4 regions of the Pseudomonas sp. LBUM1649 genome follow, and region 4 is predicted to be linked to each of the others. Evidence: predicted binding sites of a transcription regulator. Region 4 holds the regulator's gene; each other region holds the start of a gene.
What was found. Region 4 encodes FliA, which starts transcription of late flagellar genes. Its sites were predicted from a motif close to CTAAAGTTTNNNNNNNNNNNGCCGNTAA; they were not measured.
Positions count from the first base shown of each region.

Region 1: a site for FliA is predicted at 1,514-1,541, ahead of ACA058_RS25745 (flagellar protein MotY). Genes of this name have one in related genera too.
Region 2: a site for FliA is predicted at 2,363-2,390, ahead of ACA058_RS11050 (methyl-accepting chemotaxis protein). Genes of this name have one in related genera too.
Region 3: a site for FliA is predicted at 1,630-1,657, ahead of flgM (flagellar biosynthesis anti-sigma factor FlgM). Genes of this name have one in related genera too.

Region 1 is NZ_CP166807.1:5,573,174-5,577,569, reverse strand. It holds gene rnt (ribonuclease T) at 1-404, opposite strand, end outside; gene pyrC (dihydroorotase) at 401-1,447, opposite strand; gene ACA058_RS25745 (flagellar protein MotY) at 1,607-2,512, shown strand; gene ACA058_RS25740 (argininosuccinate synthase) at 2,642-3,859, shown strand; gene ACA058_RS25735 (hypothetical protein) at 3,935-4,396, opposite strand, start outside.
Region 2 is NZ_CP166807.1:2,361,437-2,365,832, forward strand. It holds gene ACA058_RS11045 (IS1182 family transposase) at 1-170, shown strand, start outside; gene ACA058_RS11050 (methyl-accepting chemotaxis protein) at 402-2,360, opposite strand; gene ACA058_RS11055 (DUF1214 domain-containing protein) at 3,224-3,487, opposite strand; gene ACA058_RS11060 (DUF1254 domain-containing protein) at 3,393-3,752, opposite strand; gene ACA058_RS11065 (hypothetical protein) at 3,795-3,962, opposite strand; gene ACA058_RS11070 (DUF1254 domain-containing protein) at 4,033-4,396, opposite strand, start outside.
Region 3 is NZ_CP166807.1:5,291,509-5,295,904, forward strand. It holds gene ACA058_RS24460 (chemotaxis protein CheV) at 1-683, opposite strand, end outside; gene flgA (flagellar basal body P-ring formation chaperone FlgA) at 765-1,526, shown strand; gene flgM (flagellar biosynthesis anti-sigma factor FlgM) at 1,694-2,020, shown strand; gene ACA058_RS24475 (flagella synthesis protein FlgN) at 2,069-2,536, shown strand; gene ACA058_RS24480 (flagellar brake protein) at 2,628-3,374, shown strand; gene ACA058_RS24485 (MFS transporter) at 3,439-4,396, opposite strand, start outside.
Region 4 is NZ_CP166807.1:1,689,077-1,693,472, forward strand. It holds gene flhF (flagellar biosynthesis GTPase FlhF) at 1-860, shown strand, start outside; gene fleN (flagellar synthesis regulator FleN) at 976-1,806, shown strand; gene fliA (RNA polymerase sigma factor FliA) at 1,803-2,543, shown strand; gene ACA058_RS07805 (chemotaxis response regulator CheY) at 2,710-3,081, shown strand; gene ACA058_RS07810 (protein phosphatase CheZ) at 3,101-3,889, shown strand; gene ACA058_RS07815 (chemotaxis protein CheA) at 3,942-4,396, shown strand, end outside.

The DNA of each region.
Region 1 (4,396 bases), 2.8 Mb from region 4:
CTGTTGTGCCCAACCAGAATCGCCCGTTTGCAACCGTTGGCCTTGAGCGCCTTGCGCACGCCGCGGAAGATATCGTTCAGCGCCGCCTCTTCACTCACTGCCATGCGCAGCGGGTGATCGAGCTTGATCCCGGTAAACTCCAGGGCTGCCGCTTCGACGTTCGCTCCTTCAAAAGGCTCGACCCGGAAGAAGTAGGTGTGATCGGGGTACACAAAACCCTTTTCATCCATGGCGATCGTCGTTGCAGCGATTTCCAGCAGGGCGTCGGTGGCCGAGTTGAAACCACCGGTTTCTACGTCGACGACAACTGGCAGGTAGCCACGAAACCTGGCGGCCATTGGATGACGGGAACCGCCGCCACCGCCTTGACCTTCCTGTTCGTCGTCGAAATGGTCTTCACTCACGCGTGTTCCTCCAGCAGGCGCCAGCGCAGTTTTTCACCGGCGCGCAGCGGGATAACGGTCAGCTCGCCAAACGGCAGGCTGGTTGGGGCGGTCCATTCTTCGCGGACCAGGGTAATGCGATCGGTGTTGGCCGGCAGGCCATAGAAACGCGGGCCGTTGAGGCTGGCGAAGGCTTCGAGCTTGTCCAGCGCGTTGCGCTGTTCGAAGGCTTCGGCGTACATCTCGATCGCCGCATAAGCGGTGTAGCAACCGGCGCAGCCGCAGGCGGCTTCCTTGGCGTGCTGGGCGTGGGGTGCCGAGTCAGTGCCGAGGAAGAACTTTTCGCTGCCGCTGGTTGCGGCGTCGAGCAGGGCTTCCTGGTGCGTATTGCGCTTGAGGATCGGCAAGCAGTAGAAGTGCGGCCGAATTCCGCCCACCAGCATGTGGTTGCGGTTGTACAGCAGGTGATGCGCGGTGATGGTCGCGCCAACGTTGACTGACGCCGAGTTGACGAACTGCACGGCGTCGGCGGTGGTGATGTGTTCGAACACCACCTTGAGCGTCGGGAAACGCTCGACCACACGACGCATATGTTCATCGATGAAGATTTTTTCGCGGTCGAACACGTCGACATCGCCGCGGGTGACTTCACCGTGGATCAACAAGGGCATCCCGACTTCGGCCATGGCCTCGAGTGCAGGGAAGATCTTGTCGATGCTGGTGACGCCCGAGTCCGAGTTGGTGGTCGCGCCGGCCGGGTACAGCTTGGCGGCGTGAACGAAACCGCTGGCCTTGGCCTCGCGAATTTCTTCAGGCTGGGTGCGGTCGGTGAGGTACAGGACCATCAGCGGCTCAAACGGGCTGCCGGCCGGGCGGGCAGCGAGAATCCGCTGGCGATAGCCGTCGGCTTCAGCCGCATTGCGCACCGGTGGTACCAGGTTGGGCATGATGATGGCGCGGCCAAAGGTGCGCGCGACATCCGCGACGGTATTGGTCAACACGGCACCATCGCGAAGATGAATATGCCAGTCGTCGGGACGCAGCAGGGTCAGGCGGTCGGACATGAGGGGATTCCAGGCGGGTCAAACTGAAGGGAATGCTACCGGAAAAGACTCTTGCAGGCACTCGCTATCAAGTTTTACGGGAAGCTTCCGATATCCAACAGGTATGCCGTAAACATCTGTGTGTCGGTCTTTTTGTCGTAGAAGCCAGTGGAGCCTCCCGTGCGCCAGCGTTATTTAGCCTTGCTCAGTGTGTTTGCCAGCCTTCCCGCAATGGCGCTCACTTTCCAGACTCGCCTGGAGACCATTGAGTGGACGGTCGAAGGCGACAAATTCGAGTGCCGGCTGACTCAGCCGATCACCGATTTCGGCTCGGGCGAATTCGTGCGGCGCGCGGGCGAACAGGCGACGTTTCGTTTGAATTCCTACAACGCAATGATGGGCGGCGGTTCTGCCACCTTGCTGGCCGCTGCCGCGCCTTGGCAGCCGGGACGCGGTGATATCAATCTGGGCACGGTGAGGATCGGCAGCGGCAACGTCCTGTTCAACAGCTCGCAGGCCCAGGCTGGACGCTTGATCAGCGGCCTGATGGACGGACGCAGTCCCGTGGTCCGGCACTCTTCGGGCGATGGCCGGGCGTCGGAGGTGCGTTTGTTGCCGGTCAGGTTCAACAAGGCATTTGCCGACTATCAGGGCTGCGTGGCCAAGTTGCTGCCGCAGAACTTCGATCAGGTGAAGCAATCCCAGGTCGGCTTCCCCGGTGGCGGTATTGATCTGGATGCGGCCGCCAAGGCCAGGCTGCAAGTCATGCTGGAATACATGAAAGCCGATCCGACGGTCAATCGCATAGAACTGGACGGCCACTCCGATAACAGCGGCAATCGCCTGACCAACCGTGACCTGTCACGGCGTCGGGCGCTGGCGGTGATGGAGTTCTTCAAGGCCAACGGCATCCAGGAATCGCAAATCACCCTGCGTTTCCATGGCGAGCGGTATCCCCTGGCACCCAATTCCAGCAACGTTAACCGCGCGAAAAACCGTCGGGTAGCGATACGGCTGGAGCGGGGAGCCCCCGCGGAGCAGGTGGCCCCTCAAGCGACGAAGCCCGCCGCTTCGGCAACTTCCTGACCCCTTGGTCATCGTCGCGCTCTCGACATAATCTGTCGCTTCGTCGTCATAAGCTGTCGCGCCACTGTAAATTATCTTGCATGGGCGGTAGACTTGACGGCTTTCCGTAGAACCCCGTGGAGTGATGGCATGGCGGACGTAAACAAGGTCGTTCTGGCGTATTCCGGCGGCCTGGACACTTCGGTGATCCTCAAGTGGCTGCAGGATACTTATAACTGTGAAGTAGTGACCTTCACCGCTGACCTGGGTCAGGGCGAAGAGGTCGAACCTGCACGCGCCAAGGCTCAAGCCATGGGCGTGAAAGAGATCTACATCGACGACTTGCGCGAAGAGTTCGTGCGCGATTTCGTTTTCCCGATGTTCCGCGCCAACACCGTTTACGAAGGCGAGTACCTGCTGGGTACTTCCATCGCTCGTCCGTTGATCGCCAAACGCCTGATCGAAATCGCCAACGAAACCGGCGCTGACGCCATTTCCCACGGCGCCACCGGCAAGGGTAACGACCAGGTTCGTTTCGAACTGGGCGCCTACGCCTTGAAACCAGGTGTGAAAGTGATCGCCCCGTGGCGCGAATGGGACCTGCTGTCCCGTGAGAAACTGATGGATTACGCCGAGAAGCACGCGATCCCGATCGAGCGTCACGGCAAGAAAAAATCCCCGTACTCGATGGATGCCAACCTGCTGCACATCTCCTATGAAGGCGGCGTGCTGGAAGACACCTGGACCGAGCACGAAGAAGAAATGTGGAAATGGACCGTCTCCCCGGAGAAGGCTCCAGATAAAGCGCAATACCTGGAACTGACCTACCGCAACGGCGACATCGTTGCACTGGACGGCGTCGAAATGACCCCGGCCACCGTGCTGGCGACCCTGAACCGTATCGGTGGCGAACACGGTATCGGCCGTCTCGACATCGTCGAGAACCGTTACGTGGGCATGAAGTCCCGTGGCTGCTACGAAACCCCTGGCGGCACCATCATGCTGCGCGCTCACCGTGCGATCGAATCGATCACCCTGGACCGCGAAGTGGCTCACCTCAAAGACGAGTTGATGCCCAAGTACGCCAGCCTGATCTACACCGGTTACTGGTGGAGCCCTGAGCGTCTGATGCTGCAACAGATGATCGATGCCTCCCAGGCCCACGTGAACGGTGTGGTTCGCCTGAAGCTGTACAAGGGCAACGTGATCGTCACGGGTCGCAAGTCCGACGAGTCGCTGTTCGACGCCAACATCGCCACTTTCGAAGAAGATGGCGGCGCGTACAACCAGGCCGACGCAGCGGGCTTCATCAAGCTCAACGCCTTGCGCATGCGCATCGCGGCGAACAAAGGTCGCAAGCTGTTCTGAGACCTTTGATGTAATGGAATGTGTGGCCCGGTCGTCGACGGGGCCGCACATTTGAAAAGGGGGATCCTGCGCGCATCAGCTTTCTTCCTGGTTTTTGCTGCTACCTCTCTCATCCTTCCCTTCTGATTGATCGTCCACCGCTACGGGTTGCCGTGCGTCGATGGGCAAGTGTTGATCAATGACCGTCAAACCCTGTGAATTTAAATTGTAGGCAGCACAGAACGTTGTGCGGCAGCGTTTCTTCACGTGTTTTGAAGGGATGGCTGCACTTTCCTTGAGTTTTGAATCTGACTCGGTACAGGTGAGGAACATGACTGCGCGTGCAGCTTTTCCCGGTTCGTTGTGAATGCTTTCCATCAAGTGACTGAACTCGGCGCTTCCTGTCATCGCGCGTGCATCAACGACATACAGATCTCTCAGCCGTTCAGGCAAACGTACGCGGTGTAGCGCCGAATGAGCGACGCCAGAGACCGATTCTGAAGGTGGGTCTTGTGCTTTGGAGGGACGGCGAGTGGATCGGCCGCCAATGTCTGACGT
Region 2 (4,396 bases), 670 kb from region 4:
TTGAGCATCCTTTTGGAACGCTCAAATACTGGATGGGAAGTACCCACTTCCTGACCAAAACACTTGCGCGGGTAAGTACCGAAATGAGCCTTCATGTGCTCGCCTACAACCTCAAACGAATGATGAGCACCTTCGGCATCGCAGGACTGCTTGAGGCGATCAGGGCTTGAATCCAGTCGCTTGGCTCGCCAGTTAGTAGCCGTTTGGGCCGCTGACGCGGCTCAAACGGCATTACGAACTTCTATGTCACTGACTGAGCTAATTCGCGCTTCCGCCCGCGTGATTCCATAGGCAACCCTCGCGACTCTCGGTTTCGAGGTATTTAGCGCGTTTTCACACAGCCTGGACCCATTGCAGCCAGTCCTTACAGGCGGCCACCCGGCGGGACTCAGTGCCGGCGGTTATAGACGGAAGCGCAGTACCAGGGCTTGCTGGTTGTTGGCCACTTGCTGCAGATGCTCGCCGCTGCTGCGGGTATGAGCGGCATTCTGCCGGTTGTCACGAGTCATATCGTGCAAACGGTGCATGTGCTGATTCACTTCCTGCGTGGTTCCTGCCTGTTCGTCAGCGGCGACGGCGATCTGCACGGCGAGGGCGTGCACGCCTTGCAGGGAGTTGTCCAACTGGCTGAGCGAGGTCAGCACGACTTGGGTTTCACGCTCCAGCGTATGTGCTTGTTCGGCCGAGGCCTGCATCGCCTGAAGGGCTTCAGTGGAAGAGCCCCGCAAAGTGTTGGTGATGGCTACGATTTCTTCGGTGGCGCTGCTTGTGCGTTGGGCAAGGTTGCGCACCTCGTCGGCGACTACAGCAAAGCCACGGCCTTGTTCCCCGGCGCGCGCGGCTTCGATCGCGGCGTTGAGTGCCAACAGATTGGTTTGTTCGGCAATGCCGCGGATCACTGCGAGCACGGTGCCGATTTGCAGGGCGTCGCTGGTCAGGGTGTCTACCACTCTGCCAGCCCGGCCAATGTCGTTCAGCAAGCGTCCCTGCTGGCCGATCATCTGTTGCAGAGTGCCTTGCATCTCACCAAAGGTACCCCGTGCGGCGGTGCTGCCCTGCGCGCTGTCGGTGGCGTTACGGGCGATCTCCTGGACTGTGCTGGACATTTGCTCGACGGCGCTGACTACCATTTCCAGCGACTCTTGCTGCAGGTCCAGGCGTTCGCTGGTTTGCCCGGCGGCGCTTAGAATATCGCTGCTGGCCTGACCGACATCCTGGCTCGATTGGCGAAGACGCTCAATCACATCGCGCCAGGCCTGAGCCATTTCGTGCAAAGCCAACATCAAGCCGGCCTGTTGTCGTTGTTCGGTCGGCAGGTTCAGCTCGCCTGCGGCCAAGCGACGCGCCAGTACGGTCATATTGCTCGGTTCGCCGCCCAGCGGGCGCATCACGCTGCGGCTGACCAGCCAGGTGGCGACGGCAACGGCGACGACGGTCAGTAGTCCCAGCAGCAAGACTTGCCACATCAGCTGCTGTACCGGGGCAAACGCCTGGGCCTGATCCATTTCGGCAATCAGGGCCCAGTGATTGTCATCGAAGGAGACGGGGACAAACACTTTCAGTGCAGTACTGCCGTCCAGACCCGGTTCGGCAATGCGTCCCTGTTGACCCGCCAAGGCATTGCTGACGGCACTGCCAGTGAGGCCAACTTGCGCATTGAGGCTGCGGTTGACTTGGCGTTCAGGGAAGCGTGCCGAGTCCGAGCGCAGGCTGGCATCGCTGCCGACCAGGTAGGTTTCACCTTTTTCACCCAGACCCTGGCGGGTTTGCATCACGTTATTGAGCGGGGCGATGGGTAACTCCAGAACCAGAGTCAGTTGCAGTGCGTCGCTCGACATGACTGGGGCGGCCAGATACTGGGTCGGCTCTTTGCTCTGAGGGTTGTACTGCAGGTCGCTGATCAACAATTTGCCACTGTCGCGGCTTTGCTTGACCAAGCGCGCTAGCGGGGTGTCGCGCAGGCTGTCTTCGCTGAGATTGTGCTGGTCGTCACTACCACGCTGCAGACTGAGCATGACGGTGCCATCGGGCGTGATCAGTTTCAGCTCGCGGTAACCAAAGGTGCTGATGTAGTTTTCAAACATCGGGCGGTCGTAGTTGGCGATGCTGATCAGCGCATTGCTGTCCAGTCCCTGGTAGCTGTTACTCAGGGTACTGGCCAGGGTGCTGATCTGGTTGCGCCGCTCCTGCCAGTTGTCCAGCAAATGCTGCTGCTTGATATGGGCAACAGCCTCGAGGGCGTTCAGCGTCTGCTCGCGAAGGGCGGTACTGGCTTGTTGATAGACTGTAAAGGCCATGCCCAGAACCGGGATCAAGCCGATCAACAGGTAGCTCAGCGCTAATTTCAAGCGTAACGGCATGTTCAACGGCTCCGCGGGTAGAAGGGTTACAGGTTAGGGTGCTTGTTAAGTATTCTGCAAGAACTGTGCAAATTATCGAACGCACTGAATGGGTTTGGGCTTTTGAGTTGCTGTTTAAGCAAATTCGCAGGGCGCATGTTTGGTTGGCGAACGTTAAAGGTCGCAGCTTCTGGATGTGCATACCGGGCGCCTTATGGAACTCCAGAGGCAACTTCTCAATTGCTGAGCGACCTTTCACTTGTTGGTAACTTCGCTCGCCCGAGGTGCCATGCGGTTACATCTGGAGCAGGGCACGATGCCCATGCACCTTTTCGAGGCGCAGCGTTACTACGCGTTGAGCCTGGGCGAAGCTGTAGGAGTAGTAGATGTGAAAAAAAGGGAACAAGTAGTTCGATTTCTACAGCCCCAACACATACCGTTGCTTACAGTACAAGACGGCTTGTTTGTTCGTGCAACCGGAAACGGGGATACCAATGTTCCTTTGCCAAACAACTATGCCCCCATGGGACATCGGAGTACCTCTTCCCCATGGTGAGTTGGAGGCATTCAACCCGTGCAAGTAATAATCAGGACTCAGGATCGCCCCTGATTATCCAGATACATCCGACTGGCTGCTCTTGGCCGATTCTGTTGAAAAAGTCGGCCATGGTTTGCGCAGCAGAAAAGTATGCGTCCGAGATTGAAATCTTTACTTTCGGCAGAGGCTTCCGGACTCAGATTTCACGTAGCAGCGTGCAAAAAAGGCGTTTTCACCAGTCAATGATCAGGCCGTTTGGGCGGACCGACTTTTTCAACAGAATCGGCCAATAGCGGTCATTCACCGCCAGAAACAACTGCGTCGCTAATTTCTGCTGGCGGTCAATTCACTGCGCATGACGAAGCGGAGGCTGGGTCCACTTGCCATCCACGACTTCTTCTTTCGGCCAGTAAAGACGCATGGCCATCATGAACGGACCTTTCGGCGCAGGCAGCCAGTTGCTTACCTTGTCCTTGCCGGGGGATTCGTTCTGGATCAGCAAAGTCAGCCCGCCGTCAGCATCGCGCTTGAACTGCGGCAACATGGGTGAGTTGAGCAAGTAGCGATTGATTGGATTGGCCACGAAAAGGCTCGACGGCAATCCATTCATCGTCAGCGACCAGAGGGCGTTGATGGGCGGCAGATGGTCCGGCGCAAAGCGCAGGGTTGCGCCCTTCTAGTTGGGTCAGGTACTTGCCGGCCTCACCGCCGGTGGCGCGACTGCTGATGTAACCGTAGTTGAAGGTGTTGCCGTCACAAAGCATCACCGAGTAGTAGCGCGATTTTTCCGCCGCCGAAACCGACCGCACCATCGGTTCGGCGCGCAGGTCCGCCCACACGACGGAATACAGCGTGTCGCTGTTTGGCGTGACAATGGCCGTGTCTTCGCAGGTAAAAACACGGGCCTCATTGTTGGTCTAATTGAACGGCGCCTTGAACTGGCCGGAGTTGCGATCCACCGAGTACTCATCCATCACCGCGTAGTTCATCACGATCGGCAGGCCGTAGATGAAACCTACTTCGGCAATGGTTTTGATCTCGGCGGGAGCGATGTCCGCGGCGTGGACGGCTGTGAGCGCCAGCACGGCGGCGAGTGGGTGGCGAAGATCGTTTTTGTTTTCATGGTTGTGCCCTTTCGGTCGTTGATTGGTTTGCTCACTCCACGAGTTCGATCTCAGTCGGCCGCCACTGCTTCGTAAAGAAAGGCTCGAGCGGGCTGTACAGTCGCAGCAGCGTGTTCCAGCCCTTCTTCGGGTCGGTCTGAATCCAGTTGCCATCCTTTACGCCGGCGGGCTTGGTGGGGGCGAAGTACACGGTGGTGGAGCCGTCAGCGTTGGTGACGGCGGCGGGCGTCGGATAACTCTGGCTGCCCGCACGCGGGTAGCGTTGCGGCGTGTCGAGCATCGAACGGCTCTGGTTGTCGTAGAGGGTCAGGGACCAGAACTTCTCCGCCGGGATGTTCGGCGGGAGCGTCATCTTGTAGGTCTTGCTCCCATCGAAGTATTCGCCCTTGGAATCC
Region 3 (4,396 bases), 3.1 Mb from region 4:
GGCTTCTTGCCCTCGTCGACCAGTTTGCGCAGGTAATCCAGCGCTTGCCGACCGTCGTTCAACGCCACCACTTCAACACCGACCGTTTGCAGGCAACGGGTGACCTGTTTGCGCGCCACCGACGAGTCATCGACCGTCAGCACGCGCAAGGAGAGCGCCTTGTGCTGGGTCTCGACATCCACCACGCCGGCGGAAATCGCTTCCGGGGTCGGAGCCACTTCCGCCAATACCTTCTCGACGTCGATGATTTCCACTAACTGGTTGTCGACCCGGGTCACAGCCGTCAGGTAGTGATCACGTCCCGTGCCCTTGGGTGGCGGATGAATCTCCTCCCAGTTCATGTTGACGATGCGTTCCACCGAGCGCACCAGGAATCCCTGGGTCTTGGTGTTGTACTCCGTGATGATCACGAAGGGGTTGTTCTTGTCCTTCAAGCCACCGGAACCGGTCGCCATCGCCAGATCAAGGATCGGAATGGTCGCCCCCCGGATATTCGCCACGCCACACACAACAGGACTGGACTTGGGCATCAACGTCAGTTTGGGGCACTGCAGCACCTCCCGCACCTTGAACACGTTGATCCCATACAGCTGCTGGCCGTCGAGACGGAACAACAGCAGCTCAAGGCGATTCTGCCCCACCAGTTGCGTGCGCTGGTTTACCGAATCCATTACACCAGCCATGCCTGACTCCTACGCCAACGCTAAGTGTTGTTGCGACGCGCCTTCATCACTAAACGGCACGGCGCTTGCTTTTTATCTGTTATGAACACAGAACCGACATTATTCCGACGCCTGACCACCCCCTGCCGCCAATGGCTCGGGGTGTTGTCGGCTGTTTGCCTGTTCAACGCTGGCAGCCCTGCCCTTGCTGACGCCGTTACCTTGCCTGACATGCTTATCGGCGTCACCCAGGGCTTTCTTGAATTCACCGTAGAGGACTATCTGGCGACCAGTCAAACCCAGGGTCGCTATGAAATCCAGGTGAACCCGCTCGATCCGCGCCTGCGCATGCCGATGTGCGACAAGGAATTGACAGCCACGCTGGAGAGTCCGGCCAAGCCTTTGGGTCGCGTAACGGTCAAGGTTCGCTGTGAGGGAACATCCCCCTGGACAGTCTTCGTGCCCGCTCAAGTACGCCTGTTTCGCGAGGTCGTCACCACCACCCGGCCACTGCGTCGCGCCGGTATTGTCGAATCGCAGGACGTCATGCTTCGTGAGCGCGATATCAGTCTGCTCAACCAGGGTTACCTGACAGCCGTGGACCAGGCCATCGGGCAACGACTTACCCGACCAATGGTCAATGATCAGGTCATCAGCCTGGTGCACATCGAACAGGCGGAAGTCATACGAAAGGGCGACCAGGTGGTGATTACCGCCCGCAGTGGTACGCTCAGCGTGCGAATGCCCGGCGAGGCATTGGCCAGTGGCGGCCTGAGCGAACAGATTCGAGTCAAGAATCTCAATTCCAAACGAGTCATCAAGGCGCAGGTCATCGCGCCGGGCCAGGTGGAAGTGTCCATGTAGGGCTTACTGCGGGTGAAGATGTGGCGCCGACCTCGGAGGTTCCCTAAACTGTGTGCCAGGCACGGCAAGCGCTGGCGCGCGCAAGCTCATTTGATAAATGAGCCTAAAGTTTTTCAGGGAATGGCCGAAAACATGGCAAGCGTCCAAATTCCCAGAGGTTTTTTACCATGGTCATCGATTTCAGCCGTTTCAACAGCTCCCCGTCACTTACGGGCAGTACACGTACCAGCGCCGCCAGGGAAACTGCCGAAACCGGCAAGCCTGCCGAGCTGAACTCCCCGGCCGAACAGGCCAGTACCGTCAAAAGCGGGGAATCGGTACATCTGAGCAATGAGGCGCAACAGTTGCAGAAGATCACCGATACGCTGCGCGATCAGCCTGTCGTCGACAAATCCCGCGTGGCTGAGTTGAAAGCAGCCATCGCCGATGGCAGCTATAAAGTCGACAGCAACCGTGTAGCCAGCAAACTGCTCAACTTCGAAGCCCAGCGCTAGGCCTCGGCCAGCGCCAGGCTTTTGGACGCTTAAACCCCAAGGCCAGCCATGCACGACACTACTTTACTGCAACTGATCACCGACGACTTTGCTCCAGCGCAACGCTTGCTGGAGATACTGCGCACCGAATCCCTCGCCTTGCATGGCCGCGACATGCAGTTGCTGGAAGAGATTCTGGCGCAGAAGCAGGCAATGATCATCGAGCTCGATCAGCATGGCCGCAAACGCAGTGAGATTCTCGTCAGCCTCAACCTGCCAGCCAACCGCGCCGGTCTGGAGCAATTGGCCAGCCAATCGAGCGTTGGCCAAGCGCTGCTGGCGCAAAGTGATGTACTGACCGACCTTCTGGCTCAGTGCCACGCCGCCAATGCCAACAATGGACAGTCGATCCAGGCTCAGCAGGCTGCCACGGCTACCCAGCTGAGAATCCTTACCGGCGGTGAACCGCCCGCGCTCTATGACGCCAGCGGATCATTCTCCAGGCTTGTGAAACCACGCACGCTCAGTCAGGCTTGAGCCTGTCGATAAGCACGCTCTATCAAGACGCGAAACATGCTGGCAAAATGCCACTTGCCGTAGTCAACATTTGTCTGGAGATTGATTAACCGTGTCCAATGCCTTAAACGCGGAAGATGCGCCGCAGCCACCCAAGGTGCTCAGCACGCCCCTGGAAATCTCCGGCAATTTGCGCCAGCTGCTAGACAGCCATGACCCGCTGATCATCACGTTCCACGAGCGCAGCCAGCGCTTCCAGAGTTATCTGGTGGACCTTGACCGTGAAGGCAACATGATTGCCCTGGACGAAATGATTCCCCGCGATGGTGAACGTTTCCTGCTGGCCGGCGAACCCTTCAAGGTCGAAGGTTTTCATGAAGGCGTGCGCATCGCGTGGGAAAGCAATGGCCCGCTAACCATCGACGAATCCAACGGCAGCCGTTGCTACCGTGGCACCCTGCCTGACCAAGTCGTCTACCACCAGCGCCGCAATGCGTTCCGTGCCGCCTTGAAATTGGCCCAACTGGTCAACGTCAATCTGGACGGTGAAAAGCTCAAGGCATCGATCAGTGGCAAGCTGCTGGACATTTCCGCCACTGGCTGCAAGTTGCGCTTCGCAGGCGACATCACCGGCAGTCTGCAACTGGGTCAGGTTTACGACCGTTTCAGCGCCGATCTGCCTTTCGGCAAAATGACGGCGCCAGTCGAACTGCGCTACCTGCACTTCGAAGAAAAGATCTCCACCACCTTCGCCGGCGTTCGCTTCCACAACATGAGCGGGCTGGTGCAGCGTCAGGTCGAACGGTTCGTCTACCAACTGCAACGCGAAGCGCGGCGCTTCGACAAAGACGACTTCTGAGACAACGTTTCAAGCAAAAACGGGCAGCCCCTTGTGGTGACTGCCCGTTTTTTTTGCCTGAATGTCAGGGCCTGGCTTCGGTAAAACTCTGCTCCCTGCCCGAATCCGGTTCTTGCGGGGGATGATCGGTTTCCGGTTCCGGACTCGGCTCGGGAGCAATCGGATTTTGCATCTGATCCTGCACCACCTGCTCATCCACCCGCGGATCGAGAGCCGCCACCAGGGGCGAACTCGACATACTGTCCGGCATGGCGACGTGATGCAGCGGCGCGTCGTCCACCTGATGCAGGTTAGTCACCGCTTTCGGACGAATTCGCCACACCAGCACCAAAGCAAAGAAACTGAAGAACGCGTAGAGCATCTGGCTGCCGAACAACTTCATCAGCACACCCGCCACCAGCGGCCCGATGCTGGCACCAACGCCGTAGGTCACCAGCAACATCGCCGTCAGCGATACCCGTCGATCGCCCTCGACATGGTCATTGGAGAAGGCCACTGCCAACGGATACAGGCAGAACTGGACCAACGAGCAGAGGAACCCGGCAATAAACAGGACTTCCAGGGGCACCCGCTCCATGATCGCCAGCGGCAAGGCAGCCAACGCCAGGCTGAACGCAAAACATCGAATCAACAGCGCCCGGTCATAGCGATCGGACAACCATCCCAACGGCCACTGCACCAGCAATCCGGCAAAAATGCAGCTACCCATGAACAGGCCGACCTGCTCCGTGGACAACCCTTGCTGGGAGGCGTACAGCGGCGCCAGACCGTAGAACGAACCGACGATCAGCCCTGCCCCCAGAACGGTACTCAATGACTGCGGCACGCGCTTGATAAAGAACCGAGGCTCCATCGGCGCGGGATGCAAAGGTGCCGGGTGAATCCGTCTAGTCAGGGCCACCGGCACCAGGCAAAGCGCGAAACAGAGGGCCACCAGCATCAGCAGTTCCAGCCCCAGCCCCGGGTGCATGACCAGAATCAACTGACCCAGCACCAACCCCAGGTAGGAGGCGATCATGTAT
Region 4 (4,396 bases):
ACCAGCTGCAGGGCGCCCGCCCGGACCAGGCGAACCTGTGGCGCCGCCTGCAACGCATTGGCCTGTCCGGCCCGTTGTCGCGGGATTTGCTGACACTGGTCAGCGAAATTGAAGAACCCCGCCAGGCCTGGCGCATGTTGCTGGCGCATCTGGCGCGGATGATCGCCACGCCGGAAATGGAACCGCTGGAAGAGGGCGGCGTGATTGCCATGGTCGGCCCGGCCGGCATGGGCAAGACCACCACCCTGGCCAAGCTGGCGGCCCGTTATGTGCTCAAGTACGGCGCGCAGAACATTGCCCTGGTGAGCATGGACAGCTTTCGCATCGGTGCCCAGGAGCAACTCAAGACCCTCGGGCGGATCCTCAATGTGCCGGTGACCCACGTCGATCCGGGCCAGTCGCTGGTCCAGGCGCTGGATCCCTTGTTGCGCAAGCGCGTGGTGCTGATCGATACCGCCGGCCTGCAAGCCAGCGATCCGGCCCTGCGCATGCAGCTCGAAAGCCTGGCCGCTCGAGGCATCAGGTCAAAGAATTATCTGGTCCTGGCAACCACCAGCCAGAAACAAGTTCTAACCGCCGCTTATCACAGTTACAAGCGTTGTGGGCTCGCTGGCTGCATCCTGACTAAACTGGATGAAACGGCGAGCCTGGGCGAGGTGTTGAGTCTGGCCATCAGCCATGAGTTGCCGGTGGCCTACCTGACCGATGGCCCGCGGATTCCAGATGATCTGCATCTGCCGCGTCGTCATCAACTGGTCAGTCGGGCCGTCAGCGTGCAAATGCAGGAAGAACCCAGCGAAGAGGCCATGGCTGACATGTTCGCTGATATCTACCACAGTCCGACCAAGCAGGTTGGCTGAGGTAACAATGAATAGTTTTTGTACCTACATCGATGGCCTGCCATGCATTGTTCCGATTGTGAACGCGCAGCCAGTTATGTGGCCCCGTCTATGCAGAACAAGGTAAAGAAATAACATGGGCAGCATGCATCCTGTACAGGTGATCGCGGTGACCGGCGGCAAAGGTGGCGTCGGCAAAACTAACGTGTCAGTGAACTTGTCCCTGGCTTTGGCTGAGCTTGGCCGGCGCGTCATGCTGCTGGACGCTGACCTGGGCCTGGCGAACGTCGACGTTCTGTTGGGCCTGACACCCAAACGTACCCTGGCCGACGTGATCGAAGGCCGCTGTGAATTGCGCGACGTACTGTTGCAGGGCCCCGGCGGCATCCGCATCGTTCCGGCGGCGTCCGGCACTCAGAGCATGGTCCATTTGAGCCCGGCCCAGCACGCCGGCCTGATCCAGGCTTTCAGTGACATCGGCGACAATCTCGACGTGCTGGTGATCGACACCGCTGCAGGCATTGGTGAGTCGGTGGTCAGTTTCGTGCGCGCGGCCCAGGAAGTGTTGCTGGTGGTCTGTGACGAGCCGACTTCGATCACTGACGCCTATGCGTTGATCAAATTGCTCAACCGCGATTACGGCATGAACCGTTTCCGTGTCCTGGCCAACATGGCGCAGAGCCCTCAGGAAGGGCGCAACCTGTTCGCCAAGTTGACCAAGGTCACCGACCGCTTCCTCGACGTCGCCTTACAATATGTCGGCGCGGTGCCTTACGACGAAAGCGTGCGCAAGGCCGTGCAGAAGCAGCGCGCCGTCTACGAGGCCTTCCCGCGCTCCAAGTGCTCGCTGGCGTTCAAGGCGATCGCGCAGAAGGTCGACACCTGGCCGCTGCCCGCCAACCCGCGCGGGCACCTGGAATTTTTCGTCGAGCGCCTCGTGCAACAAACGGCAGGACCGGTGCTATGACAGCCAGCGGTTACAACCTCTACAAGGCATCGGCGCGTGACGCGCAGTACGAGCTGATCGAGCGTTACGCGCCGCTGGTTAAACGCATTGCCTATCACTTGCTGGCGCGTTTGCCGGCCAGTGTCCAGGTCGAAGACCTGATCCAGGCCGGGATGATCGGCCTGCTGGAAGTATCGACCAAATACGACGCCAGCAAAGGCGCGAGTTTCGAGACTTACGCGGGCATCCGCATCCGCGGCGCCATGCTCGATGAAGTGCGCAAGGGGGACTGGGCGCCACGTTCGGTCCACCGCAATACGCGGATGGTCAGCGACGCCATTCGCTCGATTGAAGCGAAAACCGGCCGTGACGCTAAAGATCACGAAGTTGCGGCCGAACTCCAATTGAGTCTTGACGATTACTACGGGATTTTGAACGACACCCTGGGCAGCCGGCTGTTCAGTTTCGACGACCTGTTGCAGGACGGCGAACACGAAGGGCTGCACGAGGATGGCGCCAGTGCTCATCTTGAACCGTCTCGCGATCTGGAAGATGAACGCTTCCAGGCGGCGCTGGCGGACGCGATCGCCAATTTGCCGGAGCGTGAGCGATTGGTGTTGGCGCTGTACTACGACGAAGAGTTGAATCTCAAGGAAATCGGCGAGGTCCTGGGAGTCAGCGAATCCCGGGTCAGCCAGTTACACAGCCAGTGCGCGGCCCGTTTGCGGGGGCGTCTGGGAGAGTGGCGAGCGCGCTGAAGGCAGTGTGGGGGCACTGCGACGCGGCGGGTGGGGTGATGAACCGCGCCGGTCTCGATCCGTTGTACTCCAGACAGTCATCGAGTGTTTTGCCAGATTGATTGAAATGGCGCGTCCAGGTGCTGGGCGCGTTTTAGTCTGCTTGGAGGTCGAATTGGACAAGAACATGAAAATCCTCATCGTTGATGACTTCTCAACGATGCGGCGGATCATAAAAAACCTGTTGCGTGACCTTGGGTTCACCAACACGGTCGAGGCCGACGATGGCACTACCGCCATTCCAGTACTCAACAGCGGGAGCATCGACTTTCTGGTGACGGACTGGAACATGCCTGGCATGACCGGTATCGATCTGCTGCGCCACGTGCGCGCCGATGAAAAGCTCAAGCACCTGCCAGTGCTGATGGTGACTGCCGAAGCCAAGCGCGAGCAGATCATCGAAGCGGCCCAGGCCGGCGTAAACGGCTATGTGGTCAAACCCTTCACGGCCCAGGCGTTGAAAGAAAAAATCGAGAAGATTTTCGAACGCATCGGTTGAACTGCGCCACGGGGGAGCTATGGGGCATAACGAATCATCCCAGGGCGATTTTGAATCGACCCTGAAAAAACACGCCGTCGAATTGGTCGCGAGCCTTGAAAAGGGCAGGTTCGGCGATGCTGTGCAATTGATCCATGAGCTCAACCAGACTCGTGACCGTGGCCTGTATCAGGAAGTGGGCAAGCTCACCCGCGAGTTGCATAGCGCGATCGTCAATTTCCAGATTGACCCGCACATGCCGCAAGCCGAGGAAGTGTCACAGATCACCGACGCCACCGAGCGGCTGGGGTATGTGGTCAAGCTGACCGAAGCCGCCGCCAACCGCACCATGGACCTGGTGGAAAACGCCACGCCGCTGGTCAACAGTCTGGCTGACGAAGCCCAGGGCTTGAGCACCGACTGGGGGCGGTTCATGCGGCGCGAAGTCGGGGCGGAAGAGTTTCGTGAGCTGGCCCGGCGCGTCGACGGCTTCCTGACGCGCAGCAGCGCAGACAACCGCGCCGTGTCGAGCAACCTCAACGACATTCTGCTCGCCCAGGATTACCAGGACCTCACCGGCCAGGTGATCAAGCGCGTGACCCAACTGGTCACCGAAGTAGAAAGCAACCTGCTCAAGCTCGTGCTGATGGCCAGTCAGGTGGACCGCTTTGCGGGCATCGAACATGACCGTGCTTTGATGCTTGCAGAAAAAGATCCACAAAAACATCTCTCTCAGGGTGAAGGTCCGCAGATTCATGCCGATAAAAGAGAAGACGTTATGTCCGGTCAGGACGATGTGGACGATTTGTTATCCAGCCTAGGCTTCTAGAATTTTAGCATTTTAGGTTTTTGGGTTTTTAGACCTTTAGGAGCACCCCCTGATGAGCTTCGGCGCCGATGAAGAGATCCTTCAGGATTTCCTGGTTGAGGCCGGCGAGATTCTAGAGCAACTGTCCGAGCAACTGGTCGAGCTGGAAAGCCGTCCGGATGACGCGGACTTGCTCAATGCAATTTTTCGCGGTTTTCACACTGTAAAAGGGGGCGCCGGCTTCCTCCAGCTCAACGAGTTGGTGGAGTGCTGCCACATCGCCGAAAACGTGTTCGACATCCTGCGCAAGGGTGAACGTCGCGTCGACTCGGAATTGATGGACGTGGTCCTCGAAGCGCTGGATGCGGTGAACGGCATGTTCAGCGAAGTGCGCGAGCGTAGTCCGATTACGGCTGCAACACCTGAGCTGCTGGCGGCACTGGCTCGTCTGGCCGAGCCGCAAGCCGCTGCGGAGGCTGCGCCTGCGCCGGTGACCGAAGTGGTTGAAACGCCGGTTGCGCAAAGCGA